DNA from 3 places in the Streptomyces sp. NPDC003023 genome. Region 1 is predicted to be linked to each of the others. Evidence: riboswitches for the same ligand, from Rfam matches in the RefSeq annotation. Region 1 holds a riboswitch; each other region holds the start of a gene.
What was found. Region 1 has a riboswitch for cobalamin ahead of ACFYV1_RS27025 (ribonucleoside-diphosphate reductase subunit alpha). Riboswitches for the same ligand answer to the same signal wherever they lie in the genome.

Region 1 (6,133 bases):
GAGGTGTACGACGTCCACCTCGCGGAGGCCGAGGAGACGATCGAGACCTCGCTCGCCACTCCCCGGGAAGCGGGACTGCTCGGCACGGACGTGGGCCTGCCCATGCTGATGCTCTCGCGTCACTCGCTCGACGCCCGGGGCGAGCCGGTGGAGTGGGTGCGCTCGGTCTACCGCGGTGACCGGTACAAGTTCGTCGCGAGGCTCCAGCGCCCGGGCGACTGACCCCGACCGCCTCGACCGCCCCGGACACACATGGCGCCGCGACCTGTTGCGGCGCCATGTCACGTTTTGCGTGGCGCTGCCGGAAGTCGTTGCCGTACCGATATACGGACGGGGGGTGACTCGGCGCGAACGGCTCGCCTAGATTTCGTGCGCATTACAGGTGACCAGTGAGGGGACGGAGCCGCATGTCAGCAGTGCCCGATGCGCCCGAAGCGCCACAAGCGCCCGAAGCGAAACTACCGGTCGTCACACCGGTGCGCGTGATCATCGCCCTCTGCCTCTTCGCGCCTTTCGTGGCGATGCTCTGGGTCGGTTCCTACTCGAAGGTCGACCCGACCTTCATCGGCATGCCGTTCTTCTACTGGTACCAGATGCTCTGGGTCCTGATCTCGACGGCTCTGACGATGACCGCGTACGTGCTGTGGCAGCGTGACCAGCGCGCCCGCAAGGGGGGTGCGTCCAAGTGAACGACGGCGTGAACGGCGTCGCACTCGGCGTCTTCATCTTCTTCTTCCTGGCCGTCACGGTCATGGGCTTCCTGGCCACGCGCTGGCGCAAGGCCGAGAACGAGAACAGCCTCGACGAGTGGGGCCTCGGCGGCAGATCCTTCGGCACCTGGGTGACCTGGTTCCTGCTCGGCGGCGACCTGTACACCGCGTACACCTTCGTCGCCGTCCCCGCGGCCATCTACGCGGCGGGCGCGGCGGGCTTCTTCGCCGTCCCTTACACGATCCTGGTCTATCCGCTGATCTTCACCTTCCTGCCGCGGCTGTGGTCGGTGTCGCACAAGCACGGATACGTGACGACCTCCGACTTCGTCCGCGGACGCTTCGGCTCCAAGGGTCTGTCCCTGGCGGTCGCGCTCACCGGCATCCTCGCCACGATGCCGTACATCGCGCTCCAGCTGGTCGGCATCCAGGCCGTGCTCGACGTCATGGGCGTCGGCGGCGGCGAGGACACCAACTGGTTCATCAAGGACCTGCCGCTGCTGATCGCCTTCGGTGTGCTCGCGGCCTACACGTACTCGTCCGGACTGCGAGCGCCGGCGCTGATCGCCTTCGTCAAGGACACCCTGATCTACATCGTCATCGCGGTGGCGATCATCTACATCCCGATCAAGCTGGGTGGCTTCGACGCGATCTTCGCCAGCGCCGGCGAGAAGTTCTCGCAGGTCAACGAGGCGACGGGCAAGCCTACCGGTGCACTCGTGCCCGGTGACATGGGCCACTGGGGCTACGCCACGCTGGCGCTCGGCTCCGCGCTCGCGCTCTTCATGTACCCGCACTCGATCACGGCGACCCTGTCCTCCCGCAGCCGCGAGGTCATCCGCAGGAACACCACGATCCTGCCGCTCTACTCGCTGATGCTCGGCCTGTTGGCGCTGCTCGGCTTCATGGCGATCGCGGCCGGGGTGAACGTCAAGAACGGCCAGCTGGCCATCCCGCAGCTGTTCGAGAACATGTTCCCCGACTGGTTCGCGGGTGTCGCCTTCGCCGCCATCGGCATCGGCGCGCTGGTCCCGGCCGCCATCATGTCGATCGCCGCGGCGAACCTGTTCACCCGCAACATCTACAAGGACTTCCTGAAGCCCGACGCGACCCCGGCGCAGGAGACCAAGGTCTCCAAGCTGGTCTCGCTGCTGGTCAAGGTCGGCGCCCTGGTCTTCGTCCTCACCATGGACAAGACCGTCGCGATCAACTTCCAGCTGCTCGGCGGGATCTGGATCCTTCAGACCTTCCCGGCCCTGGTGGGCGGACTGTTCACCCGCTGGTTCCACCGCTGGGCACTCCTCGGCGGCTGGGCGGTCGGCATGGTCTACGGCACCGCCGCCGCGTACGGCGTCGCCAGCCCGACGCAGAAGCACTTCGGCGGCTCGTCCGCGGAGATCCCGGGCATCGGCGAGATCGGCTACATCGGTCTCACCGCGTTCGTACTGAACGTCGTCGTCACCGTGGTCCTCACGTTCGTCCTGCGGGCGGCCAAGGCCCCCGACGGCATCGACGAGACCAGCCCGTCCGACTACACCGCGGACGCGGGCGACCCCGGCGTCAAGGTCGAGCTCCCGCCGGCCACGGCGGGTGCGCCGGGCGGTCACTGACCTTCGCGCAGAGGCAGGGGCCGTCGCATCTCCGGGAGGAAATGCGACGGCCCTTTGCCGTGCGTTGATGCACACTGCCGGGCATGGACACAGTGATCAGAAGAATCGAACCGGAGGAGCACACGGCGCTCGGCGAGTTGACCGCCCGCACGTACCTCGACGGCGGGCTGCTCGCCTTTGGTGCCGAGGACCCCTATCTGCCGGTTCTGCGCGATGTCGCGGGACGCGCGGAGGGCGCGGAGGTGTACGTCGCCGTCGACACCGCCGGAGCCCTCCTCGGCGGCGTCACGTTCGTCGCCGGGAGCGGACGGTGGGCGGACATCGCGGGCCCCGGCGAGGCCGAGTTCAGGATGCTCGCCGTCGCGCCACAGGCACGCGGCCGGGGTGTCGGGGAGCAGCTGGTGCGCCTGTGCACCGACCGGGCGCGTGCCGTTCCCGGGTGCGTACGGCTCGTGCTGTCGACCGACCCCGAAATGCACGCCGCGCACCGCTTGTACGAACGGCTGGGCTTCGTGCGCACGCCGGAGCGGGACTGGTCGCCGTTCCCCGAGCTGTCCTTGCTGCTGACCTACGCGCTCGAGCTCCGATAGCCACGCGACACAACATGTGGGGGGTGGCGTAGCCAACCGCCCCCACATGTATGCTCATCTCGCTGTCGCCGCAGGGGAATCCGGTGCAAATCCGGAACTGTCCCGCAACGGTGTGATCCGGTGCGCTTCGCCGTACCCGTTTCAAGTCCGACGACCTGCCGACGGTGCATCCGGTTCGACCGACCCGGATGCCCAGACGTCCGGGCCTCGCGGTTGGGCCGGTGGACGCCGTGCACGACGTGCTGCCCTGGAGCACGTCGTACGGCCCTCACCTCCCTCCGCCCGCCCGGAACCGAGCGAGGGAGAGCGTCATATGAGCATCGCGCCGGCCGATCCGGTCGCAGCGACGGAGAACAACGGGCCCGGGACCGCACTGCTGCGGACCCTCACGGACCTCACCGCCGATCTGCCCCACACCGACCCCGGCAGGGTCGCCGCCGCGGCGCTGCGCGGCCGGCACGCCGGCTCCGACGCCGCCGAGCTTCGCTCCCTCGCCACCGACGCCGCGGCAGGCCTGATCTCGGAGGACCCCTCCTACTCGCGGCTCGCCGCACGCCTGCTGACCCGTCACATCGCCGACGAGGCCGCCGGGCAGGGCGCGACGGCCTTCTCTGCCTCCGTCGCGGTCGGCCACCACGAGGGCCTGATCGCCGACCGCACGGCGGCCTTCGTCGCACTGCACGCGCGGCGCCTCGACGCGCTGATCGACCGGGCGGCGGACGACCGCTTCGGCTATTTCGGGCTGCGCACGCTCTACAGCCGCTATCTGTTGCGCCACCCGATCACCCGCCAGGTGATCGAGACCCCGCAGCACTTCATGCTGCGCGTCGCCTGCGGCCTCGCCGCGGACGACTCGGTACGCGCCCTGGACGAGGTCGCCGCGCTGTACGGGCTGATGAGCCGGCTCGACTATCTGCCCTCCTCCCCCACGCTGTTCAACTCCGGCACCCGCCACCCGCAGATGTCGTCCTGCTACCTGCTGGACTCGCCGCTCGACGAGCTCGACTCGATCTACGACCGCTATCACCAGGTCGCACGTCTGTCCAAGCACGCCGGTGGCATCGGACTCTCGTACTCCCGCATCCGCTCCCGCGGTTCGCTGATCCGCGGCACGAACGGGCACTCCAACGGCATCGTGCCGTTCCTGAAGACCCTCGACGCCTCCGTGGCGGCGGTGAACCAGGGCGGCCGGCGCAAGGGCGCCGCCGCGATCTACCTGGAGACGTGGCACGCGGACGTCGAGGAGTTCCTGGAGCTGCGCGACAACACCGGTGAGGACGCCCGGCGTACGCACAACCTGAATCTGGCGCACTGGATCCCCGACGAGTTCATGCGCCGCGTCGAGGCCGACGCCGACTGGTCGCTGTTCTCGCCGGCCGACGTCCCGGAACTGGTCGACCTGTGGGGCGAGGAGTTCGACACGGCCTACCGCCGTGCCGAGGCCGCCGGGCTGGCCCTCAGGTCCGTCCCGGCCAGGGACCTCTACGGCCGGATGATGCGCACGCTCGCCCAGACCGGAAACGGCTGGATGACCTTCAAGGACGCCTCCAACCGCACCGCCAACCAGACGGCGGAGCCGGGCCGGGTCGTCCACTCGTCGAACCTGTGCACCGAGATCCTCGAGGTCACGGATGACGGCGAGACCGCGGTGTGCAACCTCGGCTCCGTCAACCTGGGCTCGTTCGTCGACGAGGCAGCCGGCGACAGGATCGACTGGGAGCGGCTGGACGCGACCGTCCGCACGGCCGTCACGTTCCTCGACCGCGTCGTCGACATCAACTTCTACCCGACCGAGCAGGCCGGCCGGTCCAACGCCCGGTGGCGGCCGGTGGGCCTCGGCGTGATGGGCCTGCAGGACGTCTTCTTCAAGCTGCGGCTCCCCTTCGACTCCGCCGAGGCGAAAGCCCTGTCGACGCGGATCGCCGAACGGATCATGCTGGCCGCCTACGAGGCCTCCTGCGACCTGGCCGAACGCGAAGGCCCGCTGCCCGCCTGGTCCGAGACCCGCGCGGCACGGGGCGTGCTGCACCCCGACCACTACGACACGGACCTGAACTGGCCGGAGCGCTGGGACGCCCTGCGTGCCCGTGTCGCCGAGGTCGGCATGCGCAACTCGCTGCTCCTGGCCATCGCGCCCACCGCCACCATCGCCTCGATCGCGGGGGTGTACGAGTGCATCGAGCCGCAGGTGTCCAACCTCTTCAAGCGCGAGACGCTGAGCGGTGAGTTCCTCCAGGTCAACGCCTACCTGGTGGAGGACCTGAAGAGGCTGGGCGTCTGGGACGCGCAGTCCCGCGAGGCGCTGCGGGAGGCCAGCGGCTCGGTCCAGGGCTTCAGCTGGATCCCCGAGGACGTCCGCGCCCTGTACCGCACGGCCTGGGAGATCCCGCAGCGCGGCCTGATCGACATGGCGGCGGCCCGCACGCCGTTCCTGGACCAGAGCCAGTCGCTGAACCTGTTCCTGGAGACGCCGACCATCGGGAAGCTGAGCTCGATGTACGCGTACGCCTGGAAGAAGGGCCTGAAGACGACGTACTACCTGCGTTCGCGTCCGGCCACCCGCATCGCCCGCGCCGCGCAGGCGACCGTCCCCGTCCAGCAGGCCGCCGACCCCGAGGCCGTCGCCTGCTCCCTGGAAAACCCCGAGTCCTGCGAGGCCTGCCAGTGATGTCCGAGAAGAACCTGCTCGATCCCGGCTTCGAGCTCACCCTGCGTCCGATGCGGTACCCGGACTTCTACGAGCGCTACCGCGACGCCATCAAGAACACCTGGACCGTGGAGGAGGTCGACCTCCACTCCGACGTCGCCGACCTGGCCAGGCTCACCCCCGGCGAGCAGCACCTGATCGGCCGCCTGGTCGCGTTCTTCGCGACCGGTGACTCGATCGTCGCCAACAACCTGGTCCTCACCCTCTACAAGCACATCAACTCGCCGGAGGCGCGCCTGTATCTGTCGCGTCAGCTGTTCGAGGAGGCCGTGCACGTCCAGTTCTATCTGACCCTGCTGGACACCTACCTCCCCGACCCGGAGGACCGGACGGCCGCCTTCGCGGCGGTCGAGAACATCCCGTCCATCCGGGAGAAGGCCCAGTTCTGCTTCAAGTGGATGGACTCCGTCGAGGCCGTCGACCGGCTGGAGACGAAGGCGGACCGCCGCCGCTTCCTGCTGAACCTGATCTGCTTCGCCGCCTGCATCGAGGGGCTGTTCTTCTACGGTGCCTTCG
Region 2 (6,133 bases), on a different contig from region 1:
CGACCAAGGCCCCCACCCAGTTGTTCATCGAGAAGATCGAACAGCGGTACTCGGCAGGCGTGGTGGCCGTCACGGTCGGGCTCATGGCCGTCCCGCTCGCCTTCGGCGCCGACTTCACCACCACCCTGCTGCGCGCCATGACCTTCATGATCGTCGCATCGCCGTGCGCCGTCGTGCTCGCCACCATGCCACCACTGCTGTCGGCCATCGCCAACGCCGGCCGCCACGGAGTGCTCGTCAAGTCCGCCGTGGCCATGGAACGTCTGGGCTCCGTGACCCGGGTCGCGCTCGACAAGACCGGCACGCTCACCGAAGGCGCGCCCCGTGTCGCGGAAGTGCACCTGCTGTCGGCGGACGGCCCCGACCGGGACCGGGTGCTCACCCTCGCGGCGGCGGCGGAGCTCCACAGCGAACACCCCCTGGGCCGCGCCGTGGTCGCGGCGGCACACGAACGCGGCCTGCGGCTGCCAAAGGCGCAGGAATTCGACTCGGCACCAGGTCAGGGCGTATCGGCCGTCGTCGAAGGCCGCAAGGTGCGGGTCGGCAGCCCCGGCACGCTGCTGACCGGCGAGTGCGCGGCGGTCACGGAGGCGGAGAACGGTGGCCGCACGGCGGTCGTCGTGGAGGCCGACGGCGAGCCCGTCGCCGTGCTGGCCGTAGAGGACCGGCTGAGGGCCGGCGCCGCCGACGCCGTCGCGGCCCTCGCCCGGCTCACCGGGACCGGTCCCGCGCTGCTCACCGGCGACAACCCGCGGGCGGCGGCGCGTGTGGCGGGCGAGGTCGGCATCACCGACGTACGGGCCGCGCTGCTCCCGCAGGACAAGGTCGAGGCGGTACGGGAGTGGGAGCGGGCCGGCGACAAGGTGCTCGTCGTCGGCGACGGTGTCAACGACGCGCCCGCGCTGGCCGCCGCGAGCGCCGGTGTCGCCATGGGCAGGGCCGGCTCCGACCTGGCACTCGAGAGCGCGGACGCCGTCGTCGTACGCGACGAGGCGGCCGCGGTCCCGGCAGTCGTGGCCCTCTCACGCCGCGCCCGCCGCCTGGTCGCCCAGAACCTGGTGATCGCGTCCGTGTGCATCGGTGTACTGGTGGTCTGGGACCTGGCCTGGCACCTGCCGCTGCCCCTCGGCGTCGCCGGCCACGAGGGCTCCACGGTGCTGGTCGGTCTCAACGGGCTGCGTCTGCTGAGGGAGTCGGCTTGGCGGGAGGCGGCGGGGGCGTGACGCGGGTGCTCCGGCACGCTCCGGCGGGCCACCGGACGGGTGCGGCCGCGGTGCGCAGCCGGTGCGAGGACGGTGCGCAGCCGGTGCGCGGCCGGTGCGCGGCCGGGGCGGCACGAGCCGCGCCGGCCGCGCGCCTCCGATCAGCCGCACCCCGCCGACCGGAGTCGGCTCGCCGCTCAGGGCACCGACGCCTTCACTGCCCTCCCGCCGCGTCCGGGGCCGGGCCACGGTGCTGCCCCGCAGACGCGGCCTGGGAAGTACCTGCCGGGCCACCCGCACCCCGCGTCCACTGGGCCAACTCCTCCGGCGTACGCGGCCCCCTCCCGGAGGCTCCCAACAGCCCCTGGGTCCGCAGCAGCTCGGCGACCGCGGTGCCCCACGGCCTGCGCAGTCGTGCCGCGTCCAGCAACGCCTGGTCCGCGAGGAGTTGGGCGACGGGCCCCGTGCGCAGCCCGTCCGGTGAGAGCACCGCGGCGTCGTCGGCCCAGCGCAGCGCCAGATCGACGTCGTGCGTCGCCATGACGACCGTCGTCCCCGACGCGCGCAGTGCGCCGAGGACGTCGAGCAGTCGCTCCTGCCCGTGCGGATCGAGACCCGCGGTGGGCTCGTCGAGGATCAGTACCCGGGGCCGCATCGCCACCGCGCCCGCGATCGCGGCCCGCTTGCGCTGCCCGTACGAGAGCAGATGGGTCGGCCGGTCCCGCAGGGCGACGATGTCCATCGCCGCCAGGGCCTCGTCCACCCGGAGCCGCACCTCGTCCTCGTCCAGCCCGAGGTTCATCGGGCCGAACGAGACGTCCTGTTCGACCGAGGCCGCGAACAGCTGGTCGTCCGGATCCTGCACGACCAGCTGCACCGTCGTACGCAGACGGGTGAGCCCTGCCCGATCGTAGGCCACCGCCTCACCACCCAGGCGCAGTTGGCCGGAGCGAGGCCGCAGACCACCGCTCAGCAGCCGCAGCAGTGTCGTCTTGCCGCTCCCGTTGCGTCCCAGCAGCGCCGTCGAGCGGCCCTCGACGAGGCCGAGGCCGATGCCGCTGAGAACGTCTGGGCCGTCCTCGTAGGCGTAACCGGCATCGACGAGTTCCACGATCAAAGGACGTACCTTTCGAGCACGAGAGTCAGGACGACGATGGCGGACAGCAGCGCGGCGACCGAGGCGAGGAACGGCCGTGACACCGTCGCCCTCGGCACCAGCACCCGCAGGGTGCCGTCGTAGCCGCGGCCCGCGAGTCCGGCCTGGAGACGGCTCGCCCGGTCGAAGGCGCGTACGAAGGCCGTCGCGCCGAGTCCCGCGAGCGACCGCCACGCGGCGGCCCTGCTCGTGTGGCCGAGACGGGCGGCCTGCGCCTGGCGGATGTTGCTCACGGCGTCGAGCAGCAGAAAGCTGATCCGGTACATCACGAGCGCCACGTCCACCACGGGTGGCGGCACGCCCGCTCTCACCAGGCGCGGCAGCACGTCGGACACGGGCGTCGTGAACGCGAACAGCAGCACACCGAGGGACGCGGCGGACGTGCGCAGCAGCAGCCGCACGGCGTCCGCCGGCCCGTCCGGCGCGAACGCGACCGGCCCGTCCGGGCCACCGACCGCGAACAGCAGCGGTACGGCACCGGTGACACAGAAACCCAGCGGTACGCGGAACGCCCGCCACAGCCGGCGCGGAGCCACACCGGCGGGGCCGAGCAGCACCGTGAGCGTCGCCGCTGCGACCAGGACTGCGCCCGGCCAGGGCGGAAGGCAGACGGCCGCCAAGGTCAGGCCGAACCCGAGGGCGGCTTTTTCGCACGGATGGCGGCGGCGCCAGCGACTGCTGTGCGCCGCCACGTCGATGGGCAGCATCGGCGGCTACGGCGCCCGGGTACCGGCGTCGGCGCCGGTACCGGAAGAGGGGTACGCCGCGTCCTCCGGGTCGGAGCCGGTGTCTGCCGCGGTGGAAGTGCCTGCCGGGTCGGAGCCGGTGTCTGCCGCGGCGGAAGTGCCTGCCGGGCCGGCGTCGGCGTCTGCCGCGTCGGAGCTCGCGCCCGCCGGCGCCGCGGCCTTTTCGGCGAAAGCGGCGGCGGCCCGCTCCTCACCCTGCCGCCGGCCCCTGCGCAGCCCGAAGTAGTACGCGAGCACGCCCGCGCCCAGTGCCGCCTGCAGCGAGAAGAGCGCCGACTCGATCTCCCCGGACGGCGGTTCGTACAGGGGGGTGAACCACGGCTCGTAGTCCGGCTCCAGCTCGGTGATCGCCGCCTCGGCCTCCCCGTCGGCCCCCGTGAAAGGCTCCTGCTTGTGGTCCCCGAGCCCGAGAGCGAGCGGCAGTACGGCCAGGGCCGCCACGGCCAGCAGCAGCAGCGTGTTGATCCTCGCGTTACGGCTCATCGGACCGCCGCCTCCTTCTTCGTCCCCGTCACCAGCACACCCAGCCTGGTCAGTTCGCCCTTGCTGGACCGGCTGAGCAGTCGCATCACCAGCACGGTGAGCAGACCCTCGCTGACCGCCAGCGGCAGCTGCGTGACGGCGAAGATGCCGCCGAACTTCGCGAGCGCGCCGGAAACGCCGCTGCCGGGGTCCGGGAACGCCAGGGCCAGCTGCACGCTGGTGACGCAGTACGTGGACAGGTCGGCGAAGAACGCGCCGAAGAACACGCTCACCATCAGCGGCACCCCGAACCCGCGAAGCAGCCGGTAGATCCCGTACCCCGCCCAGGGCCCGACGACCGCCATGGAGAAGGCGTTGGCACCGAGCGTGGTCAGTCCGCCGTGCGCGAGCAGCAGCGCCTGGAAGAGCAGTGTGATGGTGCCGAGCACCGCCATCACCGGCGGCCTGAACAGGATCGCTCCGAGGCCCGTACCCGTCGGGTGGGAGCAGCTGCCCGTCACCGACGGAATCTTCAGCGCGGACAGGACGAACGTGAACGCGCCCGACGCACCGAGCAGCAGAGTCGATTCGGGATTGGCCCTGACCTCGCGTGTCAGGGCGCGCACGCCGTGGACGACGAACGGGGCGGACGCGACGCCCCAGGCGGCGGCGTGCAGCGGGGGCAGATACCCCTCGGCTATATGCATGATGTGGGAGACCCTCTCCAGCACCTCGTGGATGGACAACGCACCCTGGCCGGTCTCCTGGCTGACGGGTCATGCCGCCCGGACTCCGCCTTCCCGGGCACCACGCGCAGGCGCGAGGTGTCCCAGTGGCTCCCCGTGAGGGGGTGGAGCCGGACTTCCCGATCACAGTGGCGAGGGCCGCACCGGTACCGCACCGGTTTCCCGAACACCAAGGCCCCGTGACAGTAGTGCGCCGACCAGCGACATCACAAGCCGCGCACGGGTGCACCGGCCCGCTGCCGGGTGAGCCGTTCGCCACACCCCCGGCCGCGGGCCGCCCCTCGCGTCACTGCTTGCGGTAGTCGTACGCCTCCGAGGCCGCGGCCTCGACCGCGTCCAGATCGCCGCCCGCGGAGGCCGTCACCAAGGCCGCCACGGCGCCCTCCACGAAAGGCGCGTCCACCAGCCGGGTCCCTTCGGGCAGTTCGTCGCCCTCGGCGAGCAGCGCCTTGACCGTCAGCACGGCACTGCCCAGGTCCACGAGGACCGCGACCCCCGCGCCGCCGTCGACCTGCTCCGCCGCCGCGGTGATCAGGTCCGCGCTGGTGCCGAGACCGCCGTCCGGTGTGCCGCCGGCCGGGGCCACCGGCGCCGTCGCACCGCCCCCAAAGAGCCCCTTGGCGAGCTCGGCCACCGAGGCGGCGACCTCCTTGCTGTGCGAGACCAGCACGATGCCCACCTGCTTGCCGCTGCTCACGCCGACCCCTCTGCCGTCGCCGACTCCTCTGCCGTCTCCGACGTCTCCGACGTCTCGGCGAGGGCGGCCACCAGAAGGGCCGACGACGTGGCGCCGGGGTCCTGATGACCGATGCTGCGTTCCCCGAGATAGCTGGCCCTGCCCTTGCGTGCCTGCATCGGCACGGTGGCCAGGGCCCCCTGCTCCGCCGCCTCGCGGGCCGCGGCGAACGACCGCGTACTGTCGCCCAGCGCCGCCACCGCCGGCTCGAGTGCGTCCAGCATGGTCTTGTCACCCGCCTTCGCACCCCCCAACTGCGCCAGCGCCGCCACGCCCGCCCGCAACGCCTCGGCGAGCTGCGTCGGCGTCACCTCCGGGTCCTCGCCGAGGGCCTTGCCGGTGCGCCGGAGCAGCGTCCCGTACAAAGGACCCGACGCGCCGCCGACCGTCGACACCAGCTGCCGTCCCGCCAGCATCAGGACGGCACCGGGCGTCGTCGGCGGCTCCTTCTCCAGAGCGGCGCGGACGGCAGCGAAGCCACGTCGGAGGTTGCTGCCGTGGTCCGCGTCACCGATCGCCGAGTCCAGCTCGGTCAGTCGGTCCGCCTCCCGGTCCACCGCGGCGGCGACCGCTGCCAGCCAGCGGCGGAAGAAATCGGCGTCGAGCACAAGAACTCCCTGGGTGAGTCGATCCGTCCGAGCGAAAGTGAAAGCGATGGGCAGCGGAAGCGGTACGCGGCGTGGTGCCCGTCACCGGCCCCACCGCAGAGCGGGCGTCTGCACAGGCGCGTCCCACAGCCGCAGCAGTTCCTCGTCGACCTGGCACAGCGTCACAGAGGCGCCGGCCATGTCGAGCGAGGTCACGTAGTTGCCGACAAGGGTCCTGGCCACGGCCACGTCCCGCTCGGCCAGCACCCGCTGGACCTCGGCGTTGAACCCGTACAGCTCCAGCAGCGGCGTCGCGCCCATGCCGTTGACGAGCGCCAGCACCGGGCCGGAGGGCCGCAGATCCTCCAGCACGGCATCGACGGCGAAGTCCGCGATCTCGCGTGACGTCATCATCGGCCGCCGCTCCCGCCCCGGCTCGCCGTGGATGCCGACGCCCAGCTCCAACTCGCCGGGCGGCAGGTCGAAGGTGGGGCCGCC
Region 3 (6,133 bases), on a different contig from region 1:
CAGCACGTCCTCGCCGACGGGCGCCGCGAGAACCGACTCGCGTACGGCACCGCGCAGGGACACCCTCAGGCCGTCCTCCTCGTCGATGCCGAGCCCGTGCGCGTACGGCAGCACACCGAACGTCGGCCGTCCCGTGAGGCCGCGCAGCATGTCGAGTCCCGGTTCGAGCAGCGACACGTCACCGCGGAACTTGTTGACCAGATAGCCCGCGACGAGTGCCTGGTCCTCGGGACCGAGCAGCGCCGTCGTGCCGAAGAACTGAGCGAACACCCCGCCCCGGTCGATGTCGCCGACCACCAGCACCGGCAGCCCGGCGGCCCGCGCGATGCCCATGTTCACGATGTCCGTACGCCGCAGATTGATCTCGGCCGGACTGCCGGCCCCCTCGCAGATCACGGCGTCATACGTGCCCCGCAGTTCGTCCAGGCACGCCATGACCGGCTCGAACAACTCCCGCTGTCTTCCCCCGTGGTAGCCGCGGGCGCTCAGTTCACCGACCGGCCTGCCCATCAGCACCACCTGGCTGGAACGGTCGCTGCCCGGCTTGAGCAGCACGGGGTTCATCAGCGCCGACGGCTCCACGCGCGCGGCCTGCGCCTGCATGGCCTGCGCCCGCCCGATCTCCGCGCCCTCGCGCGTCACGAACGAATTGAGGGACATGTTCTGCCCCTTGAACGGCGCGACCTTCACCCCCTGCCGCACCAGCCACCGGCAGATCCCGGCAGTGACGACGCTCTTGCCCGCGTCGGACGTGGTCCCCGCGACCAGCAGTCCACCGCTCATGCCCGTCTCCGTCCCATCGCTGCTCCCACGGCGAGCCGGGCGCCCGCACAGACCGCCAGGGTCACGAGCCCGACCCGGCGCGACAGTTGTACCGCCCGCCCGATGTCCCCGAACTCCACTGCCCGTCCCCGCTCGTTGAGCACGGGCCGGTGCTCGACGCGCCCGCCGTACGAGAGGGTCCCGCCGAGTCGTACGCCGAGCGCGCCCGCGAAGGACGCCTCGACGGGGCCCGCGTTGGGGCTGGGGTGCCTGCCCGCGTCGGCCCGCCAGGCGCGCACCGCGCCGCGCGGGTCCGGTCCGCAGACGGCCGCCAGCGCGGCGGTCAGCCGCGCACCGGGCCATCCCGCGACGTCGTCCAGCCTCGCCGAGGCCCAGCCGTAGCGTCGGTGGCGGGGCGACTTGTGGCCGACCATCGCGTCCAGGGTGTTCACCGCGCGAAAGCCCACCAGCCCCGGCACGCCCGCGACCGCGCCCCACACGAGGGCGCCGACGACCGCGTCGGAGGTGTTCTCGGCGACGGACTCCACGACGGCGCGCGCGATCTGCCGCTCGTCCAGGGACTGCGGATCGCGCCCGCACAGATGCGGCAGGCGCTTCCGTGCCGCGTCGACGTCCCCGGCGGCCAGCGCCTCGCCGATGGCCGTGGCCTCGCGACCGAGCGTCGTGCCTCCGACGACGGCCCAGGTGGCGGCGGCGGTCAGCGCGACCGAGGCGAGGGGGGAGCGGCGAGCGGCACGGGCGGCCAGGGCCGCCGCGGCGACGGCGCCGCCCGCGCACACCGCTGTGTGCAGGGCGCCCCGGCCGCGGTCGTCACGCCACAGGACACGCTCGACGGCGCCTGCCGCCCGCCCGAACACGGCGACCGGATGTCCCCGGCGGGGATCGCCCAGGAGTCGGTCGCCGGCGAGGCCGGCCGCGGCGCCGTACACGAAGATTCGGTCGGCACGCATCGGATCAGTGATCCGGGACGTGGTGTCCGAAGGACAGGGCTGTACCGCGGCCAGGCATGGCAGGAGTCCTCACTCAGGGTCCGCGCCCTGGTTCGACGTGACGGCGGCGAGAGTTCCTGGCTCCCCGGGTGGCTCTTGCTCCCGGGTGACAGTGGCGGGACCGCGCCGGATTCGCACCGGACTTCCTCTTCTGCCGCCGTTGATGGCCCCGGCAGTCCACCACGCCCGCGAACGCCCGTCAACTCGCCCTTGACCTGCGGTGCGACAGTGTGCCGAGCCCCACACCGACGGACATGCGAAGGGCCGGGTCCGGCACACCCGTGGGTGTCCCGGCCCGGCCCTTCACGAGGTTCGAAACGTCAGACGACGATCAGATAGATCCCGTACGACACGGCTGCCGCACAGAGCGCGAAGCAGGCGTAGGCGCCGGTGCGGGCCGCGATGCCGGAACCTCCGGCGCGTGCGGCCGCTTCCTGCTTGGTCAGGCCCACGACGCCCAGGGTGAAGAGGCCCACCAGGGCGACGGTGGCGACGAGGCTCACGCCGAACACGGAGCCGAGAGCTACCCAGTCGATTTTCATGCTGCTGCTTCCTTACACCGTGGCCGGACGGGCCGGCTCGGGCTCGGCCGGGGCCGGGACAGTGGTCTTGATGTCGCCGGCGGGCGGCGGGGTCACGGCCGCGATGGCGGTCGTGACGACACCCGCGGGCTCCCCGGCCGGGGCATCGGCGTCATTGACGTTGGTGTGGTCGATGACCTGACGGCGCGAGATGAACCAGATCGCGACGCACGAGGCGACGAGGAAGACGGCGACGGCCGCGACACCCCAGTCACCCTGCTTGGTGACGAACTCGGAGCCCGCCGCGACGAGACCGGCGGCCGGCAGGGTCAGACCCCAGGCCACGAACATCCGGGTGGCGGTGGACCAGCGGACCACACCGCCCTTGCGACCGAGTCCCGCGCCCATGACGGCGCCGGAGCAGGAGTGCGTGGTCGACAGGGAGAAGCCGAGGTTCGAGGAGGCGAGGATCACGCTGGCCGCGCTGGTCTGGGCGGCGAAGCCCTGCTGCGGCTGGAGGTCGGTGAGGCCCTTGCCCATGGTGCGGATGATCCGCCAGCCGCCGAGGTAGGTGCCGAGCGCGATCGCGACACCGGCCGAGACGATGACCCACATCGGAGGGTTGGATCCGGGGGCGAGCACATTGCCGGCCACCAGGGCCAGCGTGATGATGCCCATGGTCTTCTGGGCGTCGTTGGTGCCGTGTGCCAGGGAGACGAGGCCCGCGGAGGCGATCTGCCCGGCGCGGTAACCCTTCGCGGTGGCCTTCTCGTCGGCGTTCTTGCCGATCTTGTACGTCAGCCGGGCCGCCAGCATGGCGGCGAGGCCCGCCACGACCGGCGCGGCGACGGCCGGGATCAGAACCTTGGTGACGACGACGCCGCCGTTGACCCCGCCGAAGCCGACCGAGGCGACCGTGGCGCCGATCAGACCGCCCATGAGGGCGTGCGAGGAGCTGGACGGCAGGCCCACCAGCCAGGTGAGGAGGTTCCACAGGATGGCGCCGACGAGCGCCGCGAAGATGACTTCAGGGGTGATGCCTGATTCGTCGACCAGTCCACTGGAGATCGTCTTGGCGACCTCCACGGAGAGGAACGCGCCGACGAGGTTCAGAACGGCGGACATGGCCACCGCGGTCTTGGGCTTCAGGGCGCCGGTCGAGATGGTCGTCGCCATCGCGTTGGCGGTGTCGTGGAAACCGTTCGTGAAATCGAACACGAGAGCTGTCACGATCACGATCGCGAGCAGCAGTGTGATGTGTTCCATTTACCCAGGCAATCGTTTGACGTCATTGACGCGAGGACCGTAGGCAACCTGGATGAACGGAAGGTGAACTGGGTCGGGCGCTGTGGTGACTCCAAGTGGAGTCGGCGGATTCCGCTTGTCCGGTTCGAGCCCTCCGCGGCGCTCCCCGCAGCCACTCGAACACCCTCCGTATCGCTGTGGCCCCGGCCCTCGCCTGACAGGATCGCGGGCATGACTGCGGACATGACCGGCGAGACGACCGGCGACATCGCACAGGCATGGCGGGAACTCGTGGGCACCGCACGCAGGACGGCCGCGGAGGGGCTCGTCGTCGGGACCTCCGGCAACGTCTCGGTCCGGGTGGGCGAACTCGTCCTCGTCACGCCGAGCGGAGTGCCGTACGACCGGCTCACGGCGCGGGACACCGTGGCCGTCGACCTCGACGGCAGGCAGGTCGTCGGCGACCTCCGGCCCACCAGCGAACTGCCGCTGCACCTCGTCCTCCACCGGGAGACCGGTGCGCGCGCAGTCGTCCACACCCACGCGGTGCACGCCACGGCCGTCTCCACCCTCGTCACCGAGCTCCCGCCGATCCACTACATGACCGCCGCACTCGGCGGTCCGGTCCGCGTCGCCCCCTACGCGCTGTACGGGACGGACGAACTGGCCCGGAACATGCTCCACGCCCTGCGTGACCGCACGGCGTGCCTGCTCCAGAACCACGGGACCGTCGCCCACGGGGACACCCTCGCCCAGGCGTACGACCGCACAGCACAACTCGAGTGGATGTGCCGCGTCTGGCTGACGGCGTCCTCCGTCCCCGGCCGCACGCCCAGCCTCCTCTCGGAGCCGCAGCTCGCTGAGGCCGCGACCAGCCTCACCACCTACGGCCAACCCGGCACCTGACCCACGTGGTGGCCTCTTCACCCCGGGGTCGTGGGAGGTGCCCCTCGACCGGAACACCATCCGCCCCCGAGGTCGCCCCCGGGTGCCGTACGGGGGGCGTTTCGCCCGCCCCCCGTGCCGCCCTGGCGGGCGATGCACCGCGCTTCGCGCGGTGGCCTCCATCTCCCCCTACGACCCGGTGGCCGTGGGTGCCTCCCACGCCGCGTAGGCAGTGCCCCGCCGCTCGGGCTGATTTCGCTCCGCGAAGTGCGCTCGAGCGGCGGGGGCAACTCCAGCCTCGTCGGCGTTTGAGGCGCGGGGGTCCGGGGGCGGCGCCCCCGAAACACCGCGCGGAGCGCGGTGAACGAGTGCGGGCGGAGTGCGGTTGCGGGACGGAGGTACCTCCCCAGCTGGGCAACTCCAGCCTCGTCGGCGTTCGAGGCGCGGGGGTCCGGGGGCGGCGCCCCCGAAACACCGCGCGGAGCGCGGTGAACGGGTCCGGGCGGAGCCCGGTGGCGGGATGGGGGCACCTCCATGGCCGCCAGGCCATAGGGGCAGGGCGGGCGGGAACACGCCCCGCGCAACGGCCCACCCCCCACTCCCGGAGCCCCCGCGGAGCGACCCACGCGGGCCCCGCCCACTGGCCCCCGCCCCCGACCGCCCCGACACTGGGACACGTGCGCCCGGCTACAGCGACGGCAGCGGCCGTCACCACACTGATCGGCGTCGGCGCGGCTGCGGTCGCGGCCGGCCGCTACGCGAGCCACGCCGCCCTGAGGGGGGCCCGCAGGCCACTGCCGGGCGACCCCCGGCTCACCGTCCACGGCACCGCCCCCGGCAGAGTCGTCCTGACCCGGAGCCTCGCCTCGCTGCGCCCCGGTACGTACGGGCTCGAGGGGCCCGGAGTCCATGCCGTGGTCGGACCCGTGCTCGACGGCGAGGACCACGACGCGGACACGGTCGTACGCCGCCTCGTGCGCGTCACGGAGGGCGGCCTGGAGCCCGGCACCAGGGTGCGGCTCACCCCGCAGGTGCACAGGGGCGACCCGGCCGCGGCACTCGGCATCGCGCACTCCGACGTCCTGATCCCCGGCGAACTGGGCGCGCTCCCCGCCTGGTTCGTGCCCGGCGCCCGCACCACCTGGGTCATCGCCGTGCACGGCCTCGGCACCACCCGGGAGCACACCCTCAACGTGATGGACTTCCTGCGCGGCCAGCAGTTCCCCGTCCTGTCCCTCGCCTACCGGGGCGATTCCGGCGCCCCCCGCCCGCCGGACGGGCTCGGTCACCTCGGGGACTCGGAGTGGCGCGACCTCGACGCGGCCGTCCGCCACGCGGTGCGGCACGGAGCCGAGCGCGTCATCGTCCACGGCTGGTCGATCGGCGCCTCGATGGCCCTGCACGCGGCCGCGCGTTCCGGACTGCGCGACCGGATCAGCGGCGTCGTGATGGACTCGCCGGTGCTCGAGTGGGAGACGACCGTGCGCGCCCTGGCCGCCGCCCGCGGAACTCCGGCGCCGCTGCTGCCTCTCGCGGTCCGGGCGGCACAGGGCCGCACGGGGCCGCACGGCGATCGCTTCGCGGAAGCCGTCGACCCGCTGTCGCTGGGCGTGCCGACGCTGATCTTCCACGGTCCGGACGACTCCGTGGCCCCCTGGCACCGATCACGTCAACTCGCCGCCGGCCGCCCCGATCTGGTGACCCTCCACA

Region 2: it holds a riboswitch for cobalamin, as region 1 does, so the genes downstream of both, ACFYV1_RS24720 (energy-coupling factor ABC transporter permease) here and ACFYV1_RS27025 (ribonucleoside-diphosphate reductase subunit alpha) in region 1, are expected to answer to the same signal.
Region 3: it holds a riboswitch for cobalamin, as region 1 does, so the genes downstream of both, ACFYV1_RS11465 (cobalamin biosynthesis protein) here and ACFYV1_RS27025 (ribonucleoside-diphosphate reductase subunit alpha) in region 1, are expected to answer to the same signal.

The regions. Positions count from the first base shown of each region.
Region 1 covers NZ_JBIAPL010000009.1:247,692-253,824, forward strand. Annotated here, with positions in the region: gene ACFYV1_RS27005 (GntR family transcriptional regulator) at 1-222, shown strand, start outside; gene ACFYV1_RS27010 (DUF3311 domain-containing protein) at 408-689, shown strand; gene mctP (monocarboxylate uptake permease MctP) at 686-2,320, shown strand; gene ACFYV1_RS27020 (GNAT family N-acetyltransferase) at 2,404-2,910, shown strand; cobalamin riboswitch at 2,954-3,088, shown strand; gene ACFYV1_RS27025 (ribonucleoside-diphosphate reductase subunit alpha) at 3,224-5,578, shown strand; gene ACFYV1_RS27030 (ribonucleotide-diphosphate reductase subunit beta) at 5,578-6,133, shown strand, end outside.
Region 2 covers NZ_JBIAPL010000008.1:21,413-27,545, reverse strand. Annotated here, with positions in the region: gene ACFYV1_RS24740 (heavy metal translocating P-type ATPase) at 1-1,223, shown strand, start outside; gene ACFYV1_RS24735 (energy-coupling factor ABC transporter ATP-binding protein) at 1,417-2,313, opposite strand; gene cbiQ (cobalt ECF transporter T component CbiQ) at 2,316-3,065, opposite strand; gene ACFYV1_RS24725 (energy-coupling factor ABC transporter substrate-binding protein) at 3,072-3,587, opposite strand; gene ACFYV1_RS24720 (energy-coupling factor ABC transporter permease) at 3,584-4,273, opposite strand; cobalamin riboswitch at 4,303-4,501, opposite strand; gene ACFYV1_RS24715 (PTS-dependent dihydroxyacetone kinase phosphotransferase subunit DhaM) at 4,599-5,009, opposite strand; gene dhaL (dihydroxyacetone kinase subunit DhaL) at 5,006-5,656, opposite strand; gene dhaK (dihydroxyacetone kinase subunit DhaK) at 5,738-6,133, opposite strand, start outside.
Region 3 covers NZ_JBIAPL010000002.1:716,838-722,970, forward strand. Annotated here, with positions in the region: gene ACFYV1_RS11460 (cobyric acid synthase) at 1-783, opposite strand, end outside; gene ACFYV1_RS11465 (cobalamin biosynthesis protein) at 780-1,733, opposite strand; cobalamin riboswitch at 1,824-1,961, opposite strand; gene ACFYV1_RS11470 (hypothetical protein) at 2,093-2,314, opposite strand; gene ACFYV1_RS11475 (anion permease) at 2,327-3,559, opposite strand; gene ACFYV1_RS11480 (class II aldolase/adducin family protein) at 3,770-4,444, shown strand; gene ACFYV1_RS11485 (alpha/beta hydrolase) at 5,101-6,133, shown strand, end outside.